Regions from separate parts of the Streptomyces sp. NPDC093261 genome, predicted to be linked through region 1. Evidence: riboswitches for the same ligand, from Rfam matches in the RefSeq annotation. Region 1 holds a riboswitch; each other region holds the start of a gene.

Region 1 (4,423 bases):
CCGCACGCCTGCACCGAGCGATCATCGCTGAGCCCGGCCCCATGGACGGCCCCACGGCCCACCTCACCGGCCACAAGGGCCGAAAATCCGCGCGGGGCCTCGCACCGGCCATGACCGGGCCGCGATCGACGCACGTCCCACGGTACGCCGTGGCATTCGGCCTGATGCGACTTGGACTCCTCACCCCCGACACCGGACTGATCGGGCAGGCCGAAGGCGACAACGCCTTCACCGCCGCCGACCTCGGCAGCGACACCGCATCCGCGTACTGCGCGCGCGACGCGCACCGCATCCCAGCCGAGAACACCGCACAGAACTTCTCCTTCAGCCCCGTCGCCAGCCTTCGCGTCGAGCAGACGGTCAAGGACTCGCCCTCTATTGCACCGCTTCTGAGGCAGTCCCGGACCCCCGCGATGCTGATGATCGCCGAGTGCTCCTCCCAGGTCCGTCAATGGGAGACCACCGTTCTTGCCAATGACCCCGCCATCCAGCGCACGCAGTACATGCCCGGAGTCGGACACCACATGTGGAACGGCCTGGACGACAACAACGACCGAGCCGCCGCCGTCATCACTGCGTTCCTTCAGGACAAGCCAGCCCCCCTGCCGAACTACCCGACCCGCGACGAGATCGCGACCTTCCTGCGTGATCACAAATGATGACGTTGTAGCCCGTTGCGATGTGTCGGCCTCATGTCAGTGAGAACGTGGACTGCTGACCCTGATGGAGCGGTCACTCGCTGCTGTGGACGGGCGGGCAGAGAAGTGACCGTGCAGGATCACGGCGAGCTCGTTGCCGAGTACGGGACGAGGTTCACCAGGACCTCCATCTATCGCCGCCATGACGACGAACCGGGTTGGCGCTGGGCCCGATCCGGCGGGCCGTCCCGCGCGGCCCCCATGCGTGTTCCGTCTGATCCGGCCGCCGAGGCCATCGCCCGCCTTCCCGAGGGTGCCCCACCTGGTCAGGCCCCATGCCGAGGAACCGAGGGGCACGGCGAACTCGGGGCATGTTGCACACTCGGGCGGCACAGCTGCTCGCTCTCCGCCCTTCGGCTGGACGGAAACAACAGGGCACAGGACACCGCAGCCTGGGGCCGTCAGTCGGTCACAGCTGGGCCAGAGGCACGTGGCAGCGTGTCCAGCCGACGCTCCAGTCGCCGTCGAGCGGGGTGTAGCCGGCCTCCCGCACCCGTTCCGTCGCCTGTTCCAGGTGGCTCCGCAGTTCTTCGAGACTGCCGCTTCCCACCTCCTTGCTGCCGGAATCCAACTCCAGCTGGAGGTACATGACGTTGTCCTCTCCCCGGTGCTCCGCAGAGAACTCGACGGTGTAACAGCCGTTGCTGCCCTGGCTGTAGATGTGCACGTAGTGCTGCGTGATCTCGTCCGGATCGAAGCCGTACTCCTCGAACACTTCAAGGGTCTCGTACGGCGGGTCCGTGACGTCGCACGAGCTGCACCACCACTGGACCTGCCACGGACCGTCCGGGGCCCACCCCTCCGTTTCCAGCCTTGCCTGGGCGAGTTCGGTGAGGGTGGTGAGCGTTTCGAACCAGTCTCCGTCGGTGTCTGCGGTGACGTCGCCGCCCAGGTGATGGGCCGACTCCTTCGCCGTTCCTTCGGCGAAGTCGTCCACGACCGTCAGAACGCAGCCCGTGTCCTCCTGGTACTCCACCTTCGCGTACCGCCGCTTGCCCTCCTCGTCTCCACGGCGGTTGCCGGGCATGCCTCCGTCCGTCCGGGCATCTGTTCCATCGGCCTCCTCGCCCTCCGCCGATACCAGGTCCGGCTCCCGAGGCCCGACGGGTGCGAGCCGGCGAGGATTGAGGCAGACCGACTCCAACCGTGCCGTTCCGATACGGCTGTTGATCAGCGAGCCGGGAACATGCCCCCTCTGGTTGACAGCACGTGCCTGAAGGGAGCCGTCCTCGCTGCGGTAGAAGGCGACGTCGAATCCGCTGTCGAGCCACTGGCCGAAGACCTCGTCAGTTCCTGGCAGGCCGGAGCTGCTCACCTCGGCCGTGCAGAACAGTGCCCGGGCGGCGTCGAGGCCGATGGTCAGCAGGCCCGCGCGGCCCGGCTCCGCGACTGCGGACCTGGCGGACTCGGGTGCCGGCTCAGGCTTCTGGGTCTGCCGCCCCATCGGCACTTCGGGGATCGCGTCGGAAACGGGCACGGGCGGTCAACCTTCCGGAGTCGATGGACCCCGGTAGTGCACGTCCACACCCCGGTGATCTGCGGTTTCCCAACGCACCGCGCGCTGGGCTGGTCGTCACCCGGGGCATCCGCGGCGAGCGGGATGTCGTCCAGCAAGCCGAGGCTTGACGCCGGAACTCGCGACCGGGCGCGAAGGTAGCACCCGTGCGGATTTTGCACAATGTGATCCACAACGCTGGCCCCTTGCCCGGTGGTGTGGCATAGTTCCGCCCGGTCACGACGCCGATCGCGCCGAGGACCGGCTCCCACGGCCCTGTGGGAGCGAGCACCGATCTCCCTGCCGGTGGGTAAGGGGGTCCTTCGTCCACAGGAGGGCCTCATACAGGTCACTGACGCTGCGACCACACCCCCGAACTGGGATCTCTACGGGCGGACGGTCCTCGATATCCGATTCCCGGACCGGACGGTACGGGTCGCACCGCGTCCGCGGGGCACGGCCGAGGGCCCTTTCCCCGACCTCCCCGGACCTGCCGGAACCGCCGCCCTCCACGTCGTCACGGCGTGCGACCCCTGCGGCCGTCCCGCCCTCGCCGCGGACAACGCCCGCGCTCAGGCCGTGCTCCTCGACGAACTTGACCGGCGAGGGCTCGCGTGGTGGCCCGCAGCGGGAGGTGATGCGCACGGCACACACATCGAGCAGAGCGTCGCCATCGCCGGCTTGAGCGACTCGGCGGCACGTGAACTGGGACGGTGCCTCCGCCAGGACGCGGTCTTCGCCCGGACCCCCGGTGCCTGGCATCTGCTGTCCTGCGACGGCGGCGTGACGGACGTCCAGGGATGGACGGCGTTCACCTCCAACAGGGGTCGGAGCTTCGTCACTTGGCCGACCGCCTGACGGACCCGCGACCGGACGCCGAAACAACAGCACCAGGAACAGGAAAACGATGGGCATGTACCCCATGCGCACCCCAGAGCGTTGCCCCCGATGCGCCAGGGTGCTCTCCGGACCACCCGCCGAGCGGGTCAAGGCCGACGGTTTCCCCGCAGAGGTGACCTACGAAACCGACCCCGTGTGCGGTGCGCGCTGGCATGTGTGGGACAAGACCTCCCCGCTGCGCCACTTGGCCCGCCCCCACGTGGACGGCACAAGCTGACGTCACGATGCTGGAGCCGTACGCCCGCACCGACGTCGACGCGGTCGCCCAGCGTGCCCCTGCCGCCCGCTGCCAGGACCAAACCTCTGCCCGGCGTTCCGGCGGGTGCTCTGTCGTATGGAAGAGCGGGCCTCAACGTCCCTGCTGGCGCCTGACACTGGCGACCTCGCGTAATCGAGAGTCGCGTATTCCTTGGCTGGTGAGGGCTCATGGCCACCGTGAGTGGCCGTGGGGAGGGTAGCGACTCCAGGTTCCTCCGGCTTCTGCGACGAGGCAGACGTTCAGGCCACTGGGCGGATCCGGCCACCGGTTGTCTGTCGCAACGCGGCTTCCAGCCGGTCCCGGGCCTCGGTCTGGGCAGCGATCCGTTCGTTGAGGACCGCCAGTCGTTCCAACGCGACCTGCAGGCCCTTGTCCGAGGGCGGTGCGGCGGCCACATCGCCGTCCAGGCACGGCAGGAACACCCGCACGTCGTCCAGAGTGAGCCCCGCGGCCAGCAGGTAGCGGATATTGCGGACCCGCACCACCACCCGCTCGTCGTAGATGCGGTAGCCGTTGGAGGCCCGCTGCGAGGAGATCAGCCCGGCCTGCTCGTAGTGCCGCAGCGCACGGGCGGTTGTCCCGGTCGCCCTGGCCAGCTCACCGATCCGCACCCATCCCACCTCCCGGGCTACTCCTATCACGCCACGACCGCTCCGCCGTCGACTGGGAGTACTACGCCGGTGACGAACGACGCGGCCGGTGCGGCAAGTTGGGTGACTGCCCAGGCCACCTCCTCGGGGCGGCCGATCCGGGCCAGTGGGGTGTGCGCCAGCTGCCACTCCCGCACCGCTGCCATCCGCTCCGGCGTCAGGCCCTGGTGCTCGCCGATGGGTGTGTCGATCGCGCCGGGGGCGACCGCCACCACCCGGATCCCGCGGGGTGCCAGCTCGACCGCCCAGCTGCGGGTCAGCAGCTCCAGAGCTGTCTTGGTAGCTGCATAGACCGAGCTGCCGGGCCAGGCCCGCTGCCCCACCGACGTACTGACATTGACGATCACCCCGCCCGACTTCTCCAGAAGCGGCAGCGCGACCTGGGCCAGCAGGATGGGGGCGACGAGGTTGGTGGCAAGCT
Region 2 (4,423 bases), on a different contig from region 1:
TTCTGTTTCTGTTCCCGGGAGCCAGGGTGACCAGTCTCTTTCCGTTCCTTTTCTTCCTGCCGCTGCGCTTTCCCGCCTGGGTGGTGCTGCCCTTCTGGGCGACCCTCCAGTGGATCGCGGCGGACCGCGCCGCCCAGGGACCGGGCGTCGCCTACCTGGCCCATGTCGTGGGGTTCGCGCTGGGCTTCCTCTACGCCTGGGTGCGCAGACCTGTGCTGGTGCCGCGTCGGTGACCGGACACGGACGTGCCCCGGCGGCGCGGTCCCCGCGCCGCCGGGGCACGTCTGTTGGTGAGCGGTGGAGCAGGTCTTAGAGTGACAGGTCCGAGCGTGCACCTAGGGAGAAGGCCAGCCGTGATCACTGCGATCGTGCTCATCAAGACCAGCGTGGACCGGATCCCGGAGATCGCCGAGTCGATCGCCGCGCTGGACTCCGTCAGCGAGGTCTTCTCCGTCACCGGCACGTACGACCTCATCGCCATGGTCCGGGTGCGGGCACACGACGACCTGGCGGACGTCATCCCGGGCCGGATCAGCAAGATCCCGGGCGTGCTGGGCACGGATACACACGTCGCCTTCCGCACGTACTCCCAGCACGACCTGGAGGCGGCGTTCGCGATCGGGCTCGACAACTAGGCGCCGGGCCGGAACCAGGCGCCGGGCTCGACGGACGTCCACCGGCCGGGGGCCTCAGACCGCCGGAACACAGCGCCCGTCCTGTGTGCGATACGTCCACCGCGCGCCGTGCCGGACCAGCTCCGCGACCGCCCGCACGAACCGCTCCACATGCTCGTCGGGCGTGCCCGCGCCGAAGCTGACGCGGATGGCGTTCAGGGACCGCTCGCCGGGAGCGGCCTCGGGCGCGCCGCACTCGCCCTGGGTCCCCGGGTCGCCGCCCAGCAGGGTGCGCACCAGCGGATGGGCACAGAACAGGCCGTCGCGGACGCCGATGCCGTACTCGGCGGAGAGCGCGGCGGCGAAATGGGAGCTGTTCCAGCCCTCGACGACGAACGAGAGGACGCCGACGCGGGGCGCGTCGTCGCCGAAGAGGGAGAGCACCCTGACCTCCGGGATCTCGGCGAGTCCCTCCCTGACCTTGCGGATGAGGTACCGCTCACGGGCGACGAGCGCGTCGAAGCCCGCTTCCGTGAGGGCCTTGCAGGCCGAGGCGATGGAGTAGGCGCCGATCACATTGGGCGAACCGGCCTCGTGCCGCGCGGCGGTCTCGTGCCAGTCGACGTCCACTCCCCCGTCCGTGCGCCGGGTGACCCTGCGGCTGGCGCCGCCGCCCGCGAGGTAGGGCTCGGCCGCGCGCAGCCAGTCGGCGCGGCCGGCCAGCACCCCGGAGCCGAAGGGCGCGTAGAGCTTGTGGCCGGAGAAGGCGACCCAGTCCACGTCGAGGTCCGCGACCGACACGGGGTGGTGCGGGGCCAGCTGGGCGGCGTCCAGGACGATACGGGCGCCGTGCGCATGGGCGGCCGCCGCCAGCTCGCGTACGGGCCACAGCTCGCCGGTGACGTTGGAGGCGCCGGTGACACAGACGAGGGCCGGTCCGTGGGGGTCGCGGTCCGCGAGGGCGCGTTCCAGGGCCCGTACGGCCCCCTGCGGGGTGCGCGGGGCGTCGAGGACGGTGACCCGGGCGTCCCGCCAGGGCAGCAGCGAGGCGTGGTGCTCGGTCTCGAAGACGAGGACCTGGCAGTCGGCCGGCAGGGCGGCGGCGAGCAGGTTGAGCGAGTCGGTGGTGGACCGGGTGAAGATCACCTGGTCCGCCTCGCGGCAGTCGAGGAACTTTGCGACGGTCCGGCGGGCGTTCTCGAAGAGGTCGGTGGACAGCTGCGACAGATACCCGGCGCCGCGGTGGACGCTGCCGTAGTACGGCGCGTACGCCGCCACGTCGTCCCAGACCCGCTGGAGCGCCGGGGCGCTGGCCGCGTAGTCGAGCGCGGCGTAGGTGACGGTGCCGCCCGTGACGAGCGGGACGCTGACATCCCTGCCCAGAACGGGCAGCGGGGCGCAAACGTAGGGGTCGGCGGCAAGGGTGGAGACGGACATGGGTGCACTCCCGTGAAGGCAGAAGGGATCACCGCGCCGGAGGGCGCGCGCAAGGGCGCGGGCTCGCGTCGACGGCGCGGGAAAAGGGTGAAAAAGGTGAAAAGGGGATGCGGAGGCGGGGCTCTGCGGCCCTAGCGCATTCGCTTGCTCACGGAAGGCTCCCTCGAACGACCAGGACCCCTGGCCCCACGCTCATGCGAAGCGTGCGAGGGGTCCGCGCTTGCCGTGGACCTCGCTGCCCACGACCTGGTCTTCACCCGGGGCACCCCGCCACGGACGGAGGGTTGCCGGACAGCCGGCCGGGGCCGCATGGCTGTCGCTCATGACCTGGGCAGGACGCTACGCGACATGATCGGCCGGCCGCAACACGTGTCCGGATGCCGGGACATACGCCCTGTTTCCCGGCGGCATGCGAAAGGGGGAGCCCGGCCGCGCCGCGCTCCCCCTCGCCCTGGGGCTCATCGGTGGCTTGCGGCCACCCAGCGTTCCAGCGTTCGCTTCGCGGCGCCCGAGTCGATCGACTCCTCCGCCTTCTCCATCCCCGCGCGCAGTTGCCCGGCCAGGGGCGCCCCGGTCGGCTCCAGGGCCACCAGGGCCGCCGCCGAGTTCAACAGCACCGCGTCCCTGACCGGCCCGGTCTCGCCGTCCAGCAGGCGCCGCGCCACATCGGCGTTGTAGGAGGCGTCGGCCCCGCGCAACGCCTCGACCGGCACCCGCTCGATGCCGACGTCCCGGGGGTCGAAGGACTCCTCGGTGACCTTGCCGTCGCGGACCACCCACACCCGGGACGTGGAGGTCGTCGTCAGCTCGTCCAGTCCGTCGTCGCCACGGAAGACCAGGGAGGAGTTCCCGCGTTCGGCGAGGACCCCCGCCACGATCGGCGCCATCCGCGGATCCGCGACACCCACCGCCTGTGCCTTCACCCTGGCCGGGTTGGTCAGCGGGCCCAGCACGTTGAACGTCGTACGGATCCCGAGCTGCCCACGCGCCGCGGCCACATGCCGCAGCGCCGGGTGGAACCTCACCGCGAAGCAGATCGTGATCCCGGCCTCCTCGGCCACCTCGGCCGTCCGTCGCGGGGTGAGGTCCAGATTGATGCCGAGCTTCTCCAGCACGTCCGAGGAGCCGGACGCGGAGGACGCGGCCCGGTTGCCGTGCTTGACGACCTTCGCGCCCGTGCCGGCCACCACGATCGAGGACATCGTGGAGATGTTGACCGTCTTCGCGCCGTCGCCGCCCGTACCGACGATGTCGACCGCCGGACCCGGTACCTCGATCACATTCGCGTGCTCGTACATCGCCCGCACGAGCCCGGTGATCTCCTCGACCGTCTCGCCCTTGGCCCGCAGCGCGACGACGAAGGCGGCGATCTGCGCGTCCGTCGCCTCGCCGCGCATGATGCGGTCCATCGCCCAGGCCGTGTCGTCCACGCTCTGGTCGTGGCCGTCCAGCAGCGCGTTCAGCACCCGGGGCCAGGAACGGCCCGCCGCGGTGTCGCCTCCAGCGGGGTTCACAGCGCTCATAAGCCGCTCCTGGGTCGGTGTCCCGCTCGGGACACATTTCTCGAACAGGTCCACCCTATCCAGCCCAGGGCACGGCAAAGGGCCCCGTCCGGCATGGACGGGGCCCTTCGACCGTGGCGTGGCGCGCGCAGCGATCAGTGGTGGCCGTGGCCGCTCGTGATCTCCTTGTACTCCTCGACCGTGGGCTTGGGGATCTGGCTGTCCTCCCCGTAGTAGGCGTTGCTCAGCCTGGCACGGAGCTTCTCCGAGCCCCTGACCTTCCGCTCGACACCGTTCTCGTCGACCGTCGGGCCGATCTCGGCCGGCTTGTACTGCTCGTGCGCCGTGAGCGTGTGCAGCTGCTCCTGGCTGAGCGGCTCGTGGACCTCGATGAACTCACCGTGCGGCAGCCGCTTGATGATGCCCGACTCACGGCCGTGCAGCACCTTGTCGCGGTCGCGGCGCTGGAGGCCGAGGCAGATCCGCTTGGTGACGACGAACACGAGCACCGGCACCACGAAGAAGGCGATGCGGACGAACCAGGTGATCGCGTTGATCGACAGGTGGAAGTGCGTGGCCCAGATGTCGTTGCCGCCGGCGAGCAGCAGCACGAAGTACCAGGAGATCCACGCGACACCGAAGGCCGTACGCGTCGGCGCGTTCCGCGGGCGGTCCAGGATGTGGTGCTCGCGCTTGTCGCCGGTGATCCAGGACTCGATGAAGGGGTAGACACCGATGGCGACCAGGACCAGCGGGAAGATCATCAGCGGGACGAACACGCCCAGGACGAGCGTGTGGCCCCAGACGTTGATCTCCCAGCCCGGCATCGTACGGATGAGACCCTCGGAGAAGCCCATGTACCAGTCGGGC
Region 3 (4,423 bases), on a different contig from region 1:
TTGACGGTGCCCTGAGCCATGCCTAACTCCCCTATTACTGGCCCTTGCACAGATCCACACTTCGCGGATCCGGGTCAGACCTCACCCCCCAACGGTTGGGGGCGTGCGCCGGAACGCGTCGACCGCGGCTGAATGTATCTGTCCAACTGCCCTGTGCAACAGGTCAATCGGACGAGAATTCCGGGCATGACCGGTCGGGAATGTACGAAGAATTCACCCGAATTCAGGGCAAGTCGGGCCCGACAAAAGGAATGGATGGCGCAAAACCCCTGCCCACTTTGGCTGCTTCTTGTCGGGCGGGCGGCAGGGACTCCGGTTGTGCGACCGGGAAACCGGGAGCGGGTTCCCCAACTGTACCGCGCTCAACCATGCAGAATTGCCCCCTCCGCTTCTCTCGCGGAGGGGGCAATTCGATGAACTCTCGGTGTTCGGCCCTACCGAGGGTAACGATCGCGTGGGGATGACCTGCCGTCAGCCTCCCGCCACCGCCGGGATGATGGAGACGCCCGCGCCGTCCGGGGTCGCCGTCTCGAGGCCCTGCTCGAAGCGGACGTCGTCGTCGTTGACGTACACGTTGACGAAGCGGCGCAGCTTGCCCTGGTCGTCCAGGACACGGGCGGCGATGCCGGTGTGGTTCTTCTCCAGGTCGGCGATGACCTCGGCGAGGGTCCCGCCCTCGGCCGCGACCTCGGCCCGGCCTCCGGTGTAGGTGCGCAGGATGGTGGGGATGCGAACGGTCACGCTCATGCGAGGCCAGCCTCTCGGAAGGAGTCCAGGGTCGGACGGATCGTCGCGGTGAGGCCGGTGCCCGCCACCGCGTCCAGGGTCTTGAGGCCGTCGCCGGTGTTGAGGACGACGGTCGTCTTCGTCGGGTCGAGCGCACCGCTCTCGACCAGCTTGCGGGTCACGCCCACCGTCACACCGCCCGCCGTCTCCGCGAAGATGCCCTCGGTGCGGGCGAGCAGCCTGATGGCGTCCACGATCTGCGCGTCCGTCACATCCTCCACGGCCCCGCCGGTGCGGCGCGCGATGTCGAGGACATAGGGGCCGTCCGCCGGGTTGCCGATCGCCAGCGACTTGGCGATGGTGTCCGGCTTCTGCGGCCGTACGACGTCGTGGCCCGCCTTGAACGCGGTCGACACCGGCGAGCAGCCCTCGGCCTGCGCCCCGAAGATCCGGTACGGCCGGTCCTCGACCAGCTCCAGCTTGATCAGCTCCTGAAGCCCTTTGTCGATCTTCGTGAGCTGGGATCCGGAGGCGATCGGGACCACGATCTGGTCCGGCAGCCGCCAGCCCAGCTGCTCGGCGATCTCGTACGCCAGGGTCTTGGACCCCTCCGCGTAGTAGGGACGCAGGTTGACGTTGACGAAGCCCCAGCCCTCGCCGGCCGGGTCGCCGATCAGCTCCGAGCAGAAGCGGTTCACATCGTCGTAGTTGCCCTCGATGCCGACCAGCTCGCCGCCGTAGATCGCGGCCATGACGACCTTGCCCTGCTCCAGGTCGTGCGGGATGAAGACGCAGGAGCGGAAGCCGGCCCTGGCCGCCGCGGCGCCCACAGCCCCCGCCAGGTTGCCGGTGGAGGAGCAGGAAAGGGTGGTGAAGCCGAAGACGCGCGCCGCCTCCAGCGCCTGGGCGACCACGCGGTCCTTGAAGGAGTGGGTCGGGTTGCCGGAGTCGTCCTTCACATACAACCCGCCGGTCACGCCCAGCTCGCGCGCCAGGTTGTCGGCCTTGACCAGCTTGGTCCAGCCGGGGTTCAGGTTCGGCTTGTCGGCGACGTCCGCCGGGACCGGCAGCAGCGGCGCATAGCGCCAGATGTTCGCGGGGCCCGCCTCGATCCGCTTCCGCAGTTCCTCGGTGTCGTAGCCCGAGAAGTCGTACGCGATCTCCAGCGGGCCGAAACACTCCTCGCATGCGAAGACCGGGCCGAGGGGCACCCGATGGCCGCACTCCCGGCAGGACAGGGCCGCGGCGGGTCCGAGGTTCACGGAGTCGGTGCTGCTTACAACTGTCTGCACAGCCATGTCAGGCGAGGCCCTTTCTCCTCATCTTCCTCACGACGCATCTCGCCGTGAGACGGATTTGGCACCTTCCCTAGCCGGGAGCCTCGCGAAGACGATCGCACTGATCTACGAGAACCGGCTGGAGGGTTGCCGGGGCTTCATCGGGCCGTGTCCCTCTGCCCCTCTGGATGAGCTGTATGCGGTTGTTTCACTGCTACGAGCGGCGGCGACCCACGACATGCGATGGTCACCGGCGTTGTTCAAGACTGTAACCGAAGGCCAGGACACTTGAGATAGTCGTCCGAACCGCGAGATGGATCACTCCATGGAAGGAGTCGCAGGCTGTGCTGGAAGAAGTCGAGCGCTGGCTGAGCACCCGCTCCTGGTCCGTGACCGATCGCCCACTCCACCAGATCCTGGCCGCCAAACGCGCCTCGGGTTCGTCGGTCAGTGTCGTGCTGCCCGCGCTCGACGAGGAGGAGACGGTCGGCGAGATCGTCGCCGTCATCCGCCACGACCTGATGCGGCAGGTACCGCTCGTCGACGAGATCGTCGTCGTCGACTCGGGCTCCACCGACCGCACCTCCGAGGTCGCCGCGGCGGCCGGGGCGACGGTGGTGCACCGCGACGCCATCCTGCCGCGCGTCCCGGCCGTGCCCGGCAAGGGGGAGGTGCTGTGGCGCTCCCTGCTGGTCACCCACGGGGACATCATCTGCTTCGTCGACGCCGACCTGAGGGAGTTCTCCTCGGACTTCGTCTCCGGGATCGTGGGCCCGCTGCTCACGGACCCGGACGTGGACCTCGTGAAGGCGATGTACGACCGGCCGCTGGCCCTGCCCGGTGAGACCGGCACGGCGGCGGGCCAGGGCGGCCGTGTCACCGAGCTGATGGCGCGGCCGCTGCTCAATATGCACTGGCCGCAGCTGGCCGGTTTCGTCCAGCCGCTCGGCGGCGAGTACGCCGCCCGCCGCTCCCTGCTGGAACGCCTCCCGTTCCCGGTCGGGTACGGAGTGGAGCTGGGGATGCTGGTCGACGCCCTGCATCTGGTGGGCCTGGACGCCCTGGCCCAGGTCGACGTCGGGGTGCGGCTGCACCGCCACCAGGACGGCCAGGCGCTGGGCCGCATGGCCGCGGCGATCTACCGCACCGCGCAGCTGCGGCTGGCCCGCGGCCATCTGGTCCGCCCCGCCCTCACCCAGTTCGAACGTGTCGAGGGCGGGTTCGAGCCACGGACGTACTCGGTGGACACGGCGGAACGGCCGCCGATGGCGGAGATCGCGGAGTACGCGAACCGGTGGGCGGCCTGAGGCCGGGCCCGGAGGACCGGGCCCCCGACGCCCCCGTTGTATACGGCTCCGCAGACGGCCGAAGGGAACGTTTGAGCGTTTTCCCCTCGGGCTAGGTTTCGTGGCATGGCTTCGAATGCGGCTTCCGTTCTGGTGGCGTCCAACCGCGGTCCGGTCTCATACGCGCTGGACGAGACAGGTCAGCTCACCGCCAAGCGCGGCGGGGGCGGACTGGTCTCCGGCCTGTCGGCGATCGGCCCCGACACCGACGCGGTGTGGGTCTGCTCGGCGCTGAACGACAGCGACCGGGAGGCGGTACGGCGCACGGGCGGCAGGCTCGACCCGGCCGACACCGGCGGCCAGCGCGTACGGATGCTCGACATCGACGCGCGGGTGCACGCCGACGCGTACAACGGCATCGCGAACTCGGTCCTGTGGTTTGTGCACCACATGCTGTACCAGACACCGCTGGAGCCGGTCTTCGACGCGGAGTTCCGGCGGCAGTGGGCGGCGTACGAGCGATACAACCGGGCCTTCGCCGAGGCGCTGGCCGAGGAGGCGGCCGAGGGCGCGGCGGTCCTGGTCCAGGACTACCACCTCACCCTGACCCCCCGGATGCTCCGCGGGCTGCGGCCCGATCTGCGGATCGGCCACTTCTCTCACACGCCGTGGGCGCCCCCGGAGTACTTCCGCCTGCTGCCCGACGACATCGCCGCTCAGGTGCTCGGCGGGATCCTGGGCGCGGACCGGGCGGCGTTCCTCACCCAGCGATGGGCGGACGCGTTCACGGACTGCTGCCGCGCGGTCCTCGGCCCGGACACCCTCTCGGGCACACGCATCGGCGTCCACGGGCTGGGCGCCGACGCCGAGTTCCTGCGCGAGCGGGCGCACCGGCCGGATGTGGACGAGCGGATGCGGACCCTGCGGGCGCAGATCGGCACGGCCCCCGACGGCCGGCCCCGCAAGTCGATCGTGCGCGTGGACCGCACGGAGCTGTCGAAGAACATCGTGCGCGGGCTGCTGGCGTACGAGGAACTGCTGCGGTCTCGTCCGGAGTGGCGTGAACGGGTCGTCCATGTGGCCTTCGCCTACCCGTCCCGGCAGGACCTGGCCGTCTACCGCGACTACACCGCA
Region 4 (4,423 bases), on a different contig from region 1:
TGCTCGACCACGGCGACGAACAGCAGCTCCTTGTTGGGAAAGAGCCGGTAGACGTACGCCTGGGAGATGCCGGCCGCCTTGGCGACCTCGGCCGTGGTGGTGCCGAAGTAGCCGCGCGCGGCGAACGCCCCGATCGCGGTACGCAGCACGGTCTCGCGGCGTTCCTCGGCGGTGGACAACTGGCGCGGGCGATCCTTTTGCATGTGAGTACTCAATCAGTCACACTTTGGGGGTGTCAAGGTTTCCCGGACCGGTCCTGCCGTCACCCCGGCGGTCTTCGGCGTCTGGGGCAGCAGCCCGCGCAGTGGGTCGCGCTTCCTGGTGGCCGACCATCTCCAGGACGGCTGGGCGGCGCTCTCACTCCGTGAACCACCCTCTTGACGCGGGCCGGAGCCCGATCGACACTCCAGTAGGAGTTTCCTAGTGGACAGGTAGGGAAGCATGGGACGCCTGGAGCCGGTCATCGGCCGTGTGCACCGCACCCGCCGGCGTTCCCTCCTTCTGACCTCCCGCCGTCACATCGACCTGCTGCGTGTGTGCAGCGCGTCCGGCCCCCTGCGCTGAAACGGCGGTGGCGGGCCCGCGCCGCACCCCGCCCCCTGGTCGGGCAGCGCCGCTCGCCCCGGGCCGCCGCCCACCGCGCCCTCGCGCGACCGAACCCCTGGGAGAGACATGTCCGCCCATGCCCTGACCGCACTCCCGCCCGCCCATCCCGCCCCCGCCTTCCGGGGCAGGATCGGCCGCGACGCCCGCAGCGGCCACTACGCCGTACCGCGCCGCTACCGACTCCACCTGTCCCTGGCCTGTCCGCGCTGTCTGCGGATCGCCGTCACCCACAGCCTGCTCGGCCTCGACGGCATCGTCCCCGTCACCCTGCTGCCCGCGGTGCCGGACGGACCCGGCGGCGAGCACTCCGCCCTGCGCCCGCTCTACGAGGCGAGCGCCCATCGCTACTCCGGACCAACCGTGGCACCGGTGCTCAGCGACGACTGGTCGGGCCGGATCGTCAGCACTCACGCCCCCGACATCATGCGGGACCTGGCACGCCGCTTCGGCGCGGGCCGCCCCGTGCTCCACCCGCAGGGCGCCGACGCGGAGATCGAGGGGGTCCGGCGCCTGTGTGCGCTGGGCATCGACGCGGCCGCCCAGCGCGCCGGACGTGCCGACGCCGATGACGCGGACCGGGACGCCGCGCTCACCTCACTGCTGTGCGCCCTGAGGTCACCGGAGGGCCGGCTGGCCCGCCAGGAGTATCTTCTGGGCGACCAACCCACCGTGGCCGACGTGGAGTTGTGGGTCGCACTGGTGCAACTCGACACCGTGCACCGCTGGCACCTCGACGCCGCCGCCGTGCAGCGTGTCGCCGGCCATCCGCACCTGTGGGCGTACGCCCGCCGGCTGGCCGCCCACCCCGCCTTCGGTCCGCACCTCGACCTCGACGGGATCGCCCGCCGGCATCACGCGCAGTGCCGCGGACTGGAGGCCGCGGGCGCGGCCGTGCAGATCCTCGACTGGGCGGCGCACATCCCCAACGGCGCGACGACGGGCTCCCGTTGACCGGCGGGCCGGCGCTCCCGTGCGTGTATCACCTGATGGACGTGCGTGAACAGCGCTTCGGGCGCCTGTCTTGACCTACGGTCAGAAAGGTCATGAGCGTCAGCGACAAGCCCTGGCTTGCCGACCGGCAACCCTCGCTCCGCGGTGGGGTGCCCCAGGTGACGACCCGACCGGATGACGTTTCGGTAAGCGCGTGGCCCCACGGGCCGGAAGAGTGACGGTGGCAGTGATGTACGCAGCTTCGAGGACAGCCGTTTCGCGGCCCCGGGGCTGCGTCCTGCTGTGCGCGAACCGTTGCGTCGATCTTCTGCGCGTCAACAGCGCGCTCTGTACCGCCCCGGGCTCCGCCCGCTGTCACGGCTGACGGCGTTTCCCCTCCCCGACGCGCACCATCGCCGCGGTGCGCCCACGTTCCCGTCCCGGTCCCGTGCGCCTCCCTCGCCCCCTCAGCCCCGGCGGCCCCTGCCGCCGGGCCGTGCGGTGGCGCGCGCCGCCCCGGGGCGTCCGACTCCGCTGGAGCCGGCTTCCCGCCCCCGCCGTGCCCCGCTCGCGCGGGGGCCGGCGCTCTCGATACGGACATCCAGGAAGGCACCCACTCGTGTCCTCAACCTCTCCTTCGCCCCTGCACCTCGCCGTGGCGCTCGACGGCACCGGCTGGCACCCCGCCTCCTGGCGCGAGCCGGAGGCCCGCCCCCGGGACCTGTTCACCGCCGGCTACTGGGCCGGCCTGGTCGCCGAGGCCGAGCGTGGTCTGCTCGACTTCGTGACCTTCGAGGACGGGCTCGGCCCCCAGTCGTCGCACCTCCTCGACCCGGACGAACGCACCGACCAGGTCCGCGGGCGCCTCGACGCCGTCCTGATCGCCGCCCGTGTCGCCCCACTGACGCGCCACATCGGGCTGGTGCCGACCGTCGTGGTCACCCACACGGAGCCGTTCCACATCTCCAAGGCCATCGCCACCCTCGACTACGTCAGCACCGGCCGTGCGGGCGTGAGGGTCCGAATCAGCGCGCGCCCGAACGAGGCAGCCCACTTCGGCCGCCGCACCCTGCCCCGTATCGACGCCTACGACAGCCCCGGCGCACGGGAGCTGGTGACCGACCTCTTCGACGAGGCCGCCGACCATGTCGAGGTCGTGCGCCGGCTCTGGGACAGCTGGGAGGACGACGCGGAGATCCGCGATGTGGCCACCGGCCGGTTCATCGACCGCGACAAGCTCCACTACATCGACTTCACGGGCCGCCACTTCAGCGTCAAGGGCCCCTCGATCACCCCCCGCCCGCCCCAGGGCCAGCCCCTCGTGACCGCGCTCGCCCACCAGACCGTGCCGTTCCGGCTCGTCGCCCGCTCCACCGACCTCGGCTATGTCACCCCGCACGACGCCGCGCAGGCACGCGCGATCGTCGCCGAGGTCCGGACCGAGCAGGCCGCAGCCGGACGGGCGGAGGCGCCGCTGCACCTCTTCGGCGACCTGGTCGTCTTCCTCGACGACACCCCCGCCGAGGCCGCCGCCCGCCGGGAGCGCCTCGACGCCGCCGCCGGAGAGCCGTACACCGGCGACGCCCGGATCTTCACCGGCACACCCGCCCAACTCGCCGACCTCCTCCAGGAGTTGCGGTCGGCGGGGCTGACCGGCTTTCGGCTGCGTCCCGCCGTCGCCGGGCACGACCTGCCGCGGATCACCCGCGGTCTCGTCCCCGAACTCCAGCGCCGCGACGCGTTCCGCACCGCGTACGACGCCACCACCCTGCGCGGGCTGCTGGGGCTCGCCCGCCCCGCCAACCGCTACGCCGCCTGAGCCGGAAGGACACCCACCATGAGCAAGCCGCTCAAGCAGATCCACCTCGCAGCCCACTTCCCAGGCGTCAACAACACCACCGTGTGGAGCGACCCGAAGGCCGGCAGCCATATCGAGTTCAGCTCGTTCGCGCACTTCGCGCGGACCGCCGAGCGGGCCCGGTTCGACTTCCTGTTCCTCGCCGAGGGGCTGCGCCTGCGCGAACAGGAAGGAAAAATCTACGACCTGGACGTCGTCGGCCGCCCCGACACCTTCACCGTGCTCGCCGCACTGGCCGCGGTCACCGAGCACCTCGGCCTGACCGGCACCATCAACTCCACCTTCAACGAGCCCTACGAGGTCGCCCGCCAGTTCGCGAGCCTCGACCACCTCTCCGGCGGACGCGCCGCCTGGAACGTGGTCACCTCCTGGGACGCCTTCACCGGGGAGAACTTCCGCCGCGGCGGCTTTCTGCCGCAGGAGGAGCGTTACTCGCGCGCCAAGGAGTTCCTCGCCACGGCGAACGAACTCTTCGACTCCTGGGACGGCGGCGAGATCGTCGCCGACCCGGCGACCGGGGTCTTCCTGCGTGACGCGAAGGCCGGAGCCTTCGTCCACCACGGCCGGCACTTCGACATCCACGGCCGGTTCAACGTCCCGCGCAGCCCCCAGGGCCGCCCGGTGATCTTCCAGGCGGGTGACTCCGAGGAGGGCCGCGAGTTCGCCGCATCGAGCGCCGATGCCATCTTCAGCCGGCACGCCACCCTGGAGGCGGGCCAGGCCTTCTACACGGACGTCAAGGGCCGCCTGGCCACGTACGGCCGTCGCCCCGACCAGCTGCTCATCCTGCCCGCCGCGACCTTCGTCCTCGGCGACACCGACGCCGAGGCCGGGGAACTGGCCCGCGAGGTGCGCCGGGCGCAGGTCAGCGGGGCCACCGCGATCAAGCACCTGGAGTTCGTCTGGAACCGCGATCTGTCCGCCTACGACCCTGACGGCCCGCTCCCGGACATCGACCCCCTGCCCGGCGAGAACACCATCGCCCGCGGCCGTGCCCAGGTGCGGATGTACCGCGATCCGCCGGCCACC

What was found. Region 1 has a riboswitch for S-adenosylmethionine ahead of ACIP94_RS31150 (hypothetical protein). Riboswitches for the same ligand answer to the same signal wherever they lie in the genome.
Region 2: another riboswitch for S-adenosylmethionine. It lies ahead of ACIP94_RS01880 (aminotransferase class V-fold PLP-dependent enzyme); the one in region 1 lies ahead of ACIP94_RS31150 (hypothetical protein).
Region 3: another riboswitch for S-adenosylmethionine. It lies ahead of thrC (threonine synthase); the one in region 1 lies ahead of ACIP94_RS31150 (hypothetical protein).
Region 4: another riboswitch for S-adenosylmethionine. It lies ahead of ACIP94_RS30145 (LLM class flavin-dependent oxidoreductase); the one in region 1 lies ahead of ACIP94_RS31150 (hypothetical protein).

What each region holds. Positions count from the first base shown of each region.
Region 1 covers NZ_JBIVNO010000020.1:67,960-72,382, forward strand. Annotated here, with positions in the region: gene ACIP94_RS31145 (alpha/beta fold hydrolase) at 1-659, shown strand, start outside; gene ACIP94_RS31150 (hypothetical protein) at 1,108-2,175, opposite strand; SAM riboswitch class IV at 2,232-2,341, opposite strand; gene ACIP94_RS31155 (DUF3293 domain-containing protein) at 2,500-3,051, shown strand; gene ACIP94_RS31160 (hypothetical protein) at 3,152-3,310, shown strand; gene ACIP94_RS31165 (MerR family transcriptional regulator) at 3,592-3,963, opposite strand; gene ACIP94_RS31170 (SDR family NAD(P)-dependent oxidoreductase) at 3,990-4,423, opposite strand, start outside.
Region 2 covers NZ_JBIVNO010000001.1:402,397-406,819, forward strand. Annotated here, with positions in the region: gene ACIP94_RS01870 (rhomboid family intramembrane serine protease) at 1-233, shown strand, start outside; gene ACIP94_RS01875 (Lrp/AsnC family transcriptional regulator) at 354-635, shown strand; gene ACIP94_RS01880 (aminotransferase class V-fold PLP-dependent enzyme) at 690-2,051, opposite strand; SAM riboswitch class IV at 2,263-2,379, opposite strand; gene trpD (anthranilate phosphoribosyltransferase) at 2,510-3,574, opposite strand; gene ACIP94_RS01890 (cytochrome bc complex cytochrome b subunit) at 3,709-4,423, opposite strand, start outside.
Region 3 covers NZ_JBIVNO010000021.1:108,915-113,337, forward strand. Annotated here, with positions in the region: gene ACIP94_RS32080 (cold-shock protein) at 1-20, opposite strand, end outside; gene ACIP94_RS32085 (MoaD/ThiS family protein) at 472-747, opposite strand; gene thrC (threonine synthase) at 744-2,024, opposite strand; SAM riboswitch class I at 2,043-2,198, opposite strand; gene ACIP94_RS32095 (glucosyl-3-phosphoglycerate synthase) at 2,348-3,310, shown strand; gene ACIP94_RS32100 (trehalose-6-phosphate synthase) at 3,416-4,423, shown strand, end outside.
Region 4 covers NZ_JBIVNO010000018.1:126,096-130,518, reverse strand. Annotated here, with positions in the region: gene ACIP94_RS30160 (TetR/AcrR family transcriptional regulator) at 1-203, opposite strand, end outside; gene ACIP94_RS30155 (hypothetical protein) at 442-564, shown strand; gene ACIP94_RS30150 (glutathione S-transferase C-terminal domain-containing protein) at 673-1,557, shown strand; SAM riboswitch class IV at 1,646-1,755, shown strand; gene ACIP94_RS30145 (LLM class flavin-dependent oxidoreductase) at 2,156-3,355, shown strand; gene ACIP94_RS30140 (NtaA/DmoA family FMN-dependent monooxygenase) at 3,374-4,423, shown strand, end outside.